2 linked regions of the Paraneptunicella aestuarii genome follow. The protein of the gene in region 1 interacts with the protein of each later gene in a pairwise test. Links are inferred from orthologs where the notes say so. Each region holds a gene or a part of one and is shown on either strand. Other genes may lie near its edges.

Region 1 (2,886 bases):
TGCCGCATTTGCTGGTGGCTGGTACAACAGGTTCAGGTAAATCCGTTGGCGTGAACGTTATGATTTTGAGCTTGCTATACAAGTCTACGCCAGAAGATGTTCGTTTTATCATGATTGACCCTAAAATGTTGGAATTGTCGGTGTATGAAGGCATTCCACATTTGTTGGCAGAAGTTGTCACCGACATGAAAGAGGCTTCTAATGCCTTGCGCTGGTGTGTAGGGGAAATGGAGCGCCGCTATCGTTTAATGTCAGCTTTGGGGGTGCGTAATCTGAAAGGCTATAACGCCAAAGTGCTGGAAGCGAAAGAGAATGGGCAGCCTATTAAGGATCCTCTCTGGAATCCAAACGAATCTATGGCAGAAGAAGCACCAGAGTTGGAAAAACTTCCCAGTATCGTCGTTGTCGTGGATGAATTTGCTGACATGATGATGATTGTGGGTAAGAAAGTTGAAGAACTCATTGCCCGTATTGCTCAAAAAGCCAGGGCGGCGGGAATCCACCTGATTCTGGCTACTCAGCGACCTTCTGTTGATGTTATCACTGGCTTGATTAAAGCTAATATTCCTACCCGTATTGCCTTTCAGGTTTCTTCCAAGATTGATTCCAGAACCATTCTGGATCAGCAAGGTGCCGAAGCTTTGTTGGGCATGGGGGATATGTTGTATTTACCACCGGGATCGGGTGTACCTACTCGTGTTCATGGTGCTTTTGTTGATGATCATGAAGTTCATGCAGTGGTTGCTGATTGGCAATCGCGAGGTACGCCGCAATATATTGATGAAATATTGTCGGGTGAATCTAATGACGAGATATTACTACCCGGTGAGCAACCTGATGGCGGAGATCAGGAATTAGATCCGTTTTATGATGAAGCCGTGGCTTTTGTGACAGAAACGCGCAGAGCATCAGTGTCGGGCGTGCAACGTAAATTTAGAATTGGCTATAACCGGGCTGCCCGGTTAGTTGAGCAAATGGAACAAAGCGGTGTTGTGAGTGCTCCGGGGCATAACGGCAATAGAGATGTGTTGGCGCCACCACCACCCAGAGGTTAAAAATGGTAAAAATAGTAAGAAGACTACAATTTAAAAACATCATTAGTGGATTCTTGTTTATCGCTATCTCAACCAGCGTGTTTGCTCTTAATGGGGAAGAGAAGCTAGATTCATCTGCTCAAGAACTAAAGCACTTGTTATCGCAGTTACACACTTATTCTGCTCATTTTGAGCAAAAGGTGATGGATGCAAACAACGAGTTGTTGCAAGAAGCAAAAGGAATTATCAATTTACAGCAGCCTCAAAAGCTGTACTGGGAAGTGTTACCGCCCAATGAAGCGACCTTGATTGCCGATGGCAAAACCCTTTGGCACATCGATCCTTTTGTTGAGCAGGTGATTGCTCTGGATCAGCAACATTCGGTGAAAGATCACCCTATTATGTTGTTGGCTCAGCCCAATTCCGATATTTGGGATGGCTATCAGGTTGCTAAAGTGAACGAAGGTGAGTTTATGATTACCCCCAAATCGGAGAATCAGTCAATCAAGCAGCTTGTTTTGTTTTTTGATGATGGTGTGTTGTCACAATTGATCATTCTTGATCAGCAAGAGCAGCGCAATCAGCTGATTTTTTCTGATATTAAACAGAATCAAGAGATTTCTTCTCAGCGTTTTACTTTTAGTATGCCATCAGGCTTTGAACTTGATGATCAGCGTTGATTTTCAGATAACACTAAACGTGGTTCATAGCTAATGGAACTCCAGTTTGGCGATGTGGCAAAACCCCTTGCAGCTCTATTACGACCCACTTCTATTGATGGCTATGTAGGTCAGGAGCACATTCTCGCGCCCGGTAAACCACTTTATGAAGCCATTCGTTCTGGCAATGCTCATTCCATGATTTTGTGGGGGCCTCCGGGAACTGGCAAGACGACCTTGGCTGAGATTGTCGCTCATAGCATTGATGCTCAGGTTGAAAAAATCTCTGCAGTTACCGGTGGGGTTAAGGAAATTCGAGCGGCTATTGATAACGCCAAGAGCAATGCCAGAGATTTTGGCAGACAAACCATATTGTTTGTGGATGAAGTCCACCGTTTTAATAAATCTCAGCAAGACGCATTTTTACCCTTTATTGAAGATGGCACGGTGATTTTCATCGGTGCAACTACTGAGAATCCTTCCTTTGAATTAAACAATGCTCTTTTGTCCCGTACTCGTGTTTATGTGTTGAAAAAGCTTGATGCTGATGGGCTTAAGCAGCTAATTCATCGTGCATTGAAGAAATATAGTGAAGACAATTCAGAGCTTGTCACTATTGAATCTGACGCCGAAGCACTATTAGTTGAAGTGGCATGTGGTGACGGGCGTAAGCTTCTCAACACTCTGGAGATAGCATTGCAGCTTAGAGAGAGCGGTAAAAGCCTTGATAAGCAACATATTGCTCATGCCTCGGGCGATAAAATGGCGCATTTTGATAAGGGCGGAGATTATTATTATGATCTTCTATCCGCTTTTCATAAATCCGTTAGAGGCTCATCTCCCGACGGCGCGTTATACTGGTTTTGCCGCTTATTGGTAACAGGCGCAGAACCTACCGCGATTGCCCGACGGCTTTTAGCGATTGCCTCGGAAGATATTGGCAATGCCGATCCCAGAGCATTACAATTGACCCTCAATGCGTGGGATGTGTACCACAGAGTGGGCGCTGCAGAAGGTGAAAGAGCGATTGCCCAAGCCGTTTTGTATTGTGCCTGTGCGCCAAAAAGTAATGCAGTATATACCGCGTTTAAACAAGCGATGAGTTTAGCGAAAGACACTTCTGATGCTGATGTTCCTATGCATTTGCGTAATGCGCCTACAGAGTTGATGAAGAGCTTGGGTGCCGGAGAGGG
Region 2 (2,912 bases), 1.0 Mb from region 1 along the record:
GGTGAGAAAGACTTTAAATTCCATTGTGATTACTCTTACTGATTTGAATTGGTTAGTTTTAATCGATTAGTTTGAATTTGCTTGTGTAGGTGGAACCCATATGGCTGTACCATGTGCAGTCTTATGAGTAAGCGGCATACCTACTTCAATGCCTATGGCAGTATGCCTTTCGTAGGTGCCAGAACCTGTGCTGATATAACCCGAATGCTCATCTCCAGTGCTTTCTAACAGCACGCCATTAGCGCCTAGCTTTGCCGCTTCCTGTTTCATGCGCTCTATTGCTGCATCAACTTTACCTTGCTCGGTAAAAGTCCAGGAGTTACGGCTAGAGGATTGTAATATGGCTATTTTTTCATATTCTGCGGGAGGTTCTGTGTACACCACCACTTGTTCTGGCGATATAGGAGGACGTTCCTGGCCTATGAGAACATGTGATGTACTTGAGCAAGCGCTCAGTAGTATCGAAAGCAAAATTGCAAAAATTCGAATCATGAGATTTACAAAAATATTGATTGGGTTTCAGTTAAGCGAGCGATTTTTAGAGTTATATCAGTTTGTAAGGCTGATGTGTTTTTCATCGCTTTTCTTGTGGCAGTATGGCCAAATTTGACGCGGAGTATAGCAGTTTATGGTGCTGATTAGCATATTCATCTGGCTAATACCCATATCTGTTTTCCACAATATTGTAAGTAAAATCGCTTAATCGTGTTCAAGCGACAATAATATGTGTCACAATTGCGGCACTTGTTGCCGGAATCAGGCACTTTTTGAGGATGTTCATTTATGACAGAAATTCAAGGACAGGTTGAATGAAGCTTCCTGTTTCTGTTTTTATTGGCTGGCGTTATGCCAATAGCCGCAAGGGCAGTCATTTTATTGCTTTTATAAACTTTTTCTCCATTACGGGCATTGCGCTTGGGCTAGCAGCTTTGATCCTCGTTTCTTCCGTTATGAATGGCTTCGAAGGCCAGCTAAAACAACGCATTCTAGGTTTGCTACCGCACTTTATTGTTAATACCACTCATGCTGAATTACCCCAATCCATCGCTGATGATGAGATGGTTAAGGGCGTTATTCCTTTTGCGGAACTGGAAGCGGCTGTGCAGTCAACGTCGGGTTTGAAACCTGTGATTGTGCAGGGAGTTGAAGCTCGTTCTTATGATCAGTACGCGTCGATGTCGGAACACTTGCTGCTAGGGAATTTGTCTCGTTTGCAGCCGGGAGAATTTGGCATCGTCATTGGCCGTTCTTTAGCTATGTCTTTAGATATTCAGGTGGGTGAACCTGTACGTATTATGACCGCTGAAGGTAGCCGCTATACCTTATTAGGACGCATTCCCAGCCAACGTAAATTTAAAGTGGTGGGCATATTTGAAATGGGATCGGAATTGGATAGCTCTGTTGTATTGATGAATATTGCCGATTTAGCGCGTTTGTTAAGAAAACCGCAGAGCGAGATTGAACAAAGTCGCTTATTCCTGCAAGACCCCTTCGATTATATGAACATGCGTACACAGTTGGATAAGGCTGGCTTTCAATACCATGATTGGCGTGAACGTCAGGGGCCGTTGTTCGATGCCGTGAAGATGGAAAAAAACATGATGTTGTTGATGTTGCTGCTCATTGTTGCGGTTGCTGCTTTTAATATTGTTTCAGCATTGGTCATGGTGGTGACGGAAAAGCAGGGTGATATTGCGATTCTGCAAACGCAAGGGATGTCACGCACATCGGTGCTAATGATCTTTTTGGTCAATGGGTTAAGTAATGGTATTAAAGGCACGCTTATCGGAAGTGCCATTGGTTTAATTCTAGCCTTTAATATCAATGAGATTTTATTGATGCTGGGTGTACCTATGCATCTGTATTTGCCAGAAGCTCGCTTGCCTATTTTGGTTCAGAACCAGCAAGTTACAGCCATGATTGCGCTGTCATTATTGCTCTGTTTTAGCGCTTCACTTTATCCTGCGTATCGTGCTTCCAAGGTGAAACCAGCCAATGCGCTTCGCTATGAATAGCCTGATTTAGAAGGGAAATTAATGAGTTCAGTTTTACTTCAATGCCAACATCTTACTAAAACTTATTCGGAAGGCCCGGTTCCCGTTAACGTGTTGGATGATATTAGTTTCACTCTCAATGAAGGTGAACAGGTGGCCATTTTAGGAAGTTCTGGCTCGGGAAAAAGTACCTTGCTGCATCTGCTTGGGGCATTGGATAAGCCCAATTCTGGCTCTGTGATTTTTCAAGGTCAGGACATCTATCAATACAGCGAAGCGCAGCAAGCCCGGTTTCGTAATGAATGTCTGGGGTTTGTGTATCAACAACACCATTTGTTGCCGGAGTTTGATGCATTAGAGAATACGGCAATGCCATTGCTTATTGCAGGAAAGCCTCATAAACAGGCGATGCAGCAAGCAAAACTAATTTTAGAAAAGGTTGGCCTTGCTGATCGTATTTTGCACAAACCGTCTGCATTGTCGGGAGGGGAACGGCAGCGTGTGGCGATTGCTCGCGCTTTGGTAACTCACCCCAAGATGGTGTTGGCAGATGAACCTACTGGGAATCTGGATGACAAGACAGGTGAATCGGTATACCAGCTGCTTTTGGATTTGAAGCAGGAGTTTGCTACCAGTTTCGTCGTGGTAACTCATGATACTCAATTAGCCGCCAAACTTGATCGTACACTGCATTTAAGCAATGGTAAGTTAGTCAATTCCGGACAGGAGAGCTAAGTGAACGGTCTGGTTTGGCAACTCGCATTTCGATTCCGCAAGAGTAAAAAGCGCAGTGGGTTTACGTCGTTTATTGCTTCCTCGTCTACCGTCGGTATTGGTTTGGGATGTTTTGTACTGATATTGCTGTTATCGGTTATGAATGGCTTTGAACGTGAGCTAAAAGACCGTTTGTTAGTAGCG

Evidence for each region. Proteins that work in one complex are often made in the same cells at the same time.
Region 2: the proteins of lolA (region 1) and KIH87_RS07835 interact in binary tests that used the Escherichia coli proteins (3 or more experiments, as listed by UniProt). The link is inferred for Paraneptunicella aestuarii from one-to-one orthologs.

What each region holds. Positions count from the first base shown.
Region 1 is NZ_CP074570.1:2,894,449-2,897,334, reverse strand. Bases 3-2,885 are described here. They hold lolA (outer membrane lipoprotein chaperone LolA), read left to right. Parts: upstream 3-1,057; coding sequence 1,058-1,714; downstream 1,715-2,885. Other genes in these bases: KIH87_RS11185 (replication-associated recombination protein A), read left to right, coding at 1,748-2,885; KIH87_RS11195 (DNA translocase FtsK), read left to right, coding at 3-1,055. Outside these bases: more of KIH87_RS11195, read left to right, coding at 1-2; more of KIH87_RS11185, read left to right, coding at 2,886-2,886. UniProt on the Escherichia coli protein: Participates in the translocation of lipoproteins from the inner membrane to the outer membrane.
Region 2 is NZ_CP074570.1:1,874,231-1,877,142, forward strand. What follows is about bases 4-2,912. They hold KIH87_RS07835 (lipoprotein-releasing ABC transporter permease subunit), read left to right. Parts: upstream 4-809; coding sequence 810-2,015; downstream 2,016-2,912. Other genes in these bases: KIH87_RS07825 (TMEM165/GDT1 family protein), read right to left, coding at 4-24; KIH87_RS07830 (hypothetical protein), read right to left, coding at 67-492; lolD (lipoprotein-releasing ABC transporter ATP-binding protein LolD), read left to right, coding at 2,037-2,729; KIH87_RS07845 (lipoprotein-releasing ABC transporter permease subunit), read left to right, coding at 2,730-2,912. In the rest of the region: more of KIH87_RS07825, read right to left, coding at 1-3. UniProt on the Escherichia coli protein: Part of an ATP-dependent transport system LolCDE responsible for the release of lipoproteins targeted to the outer membrane from the inner membrane.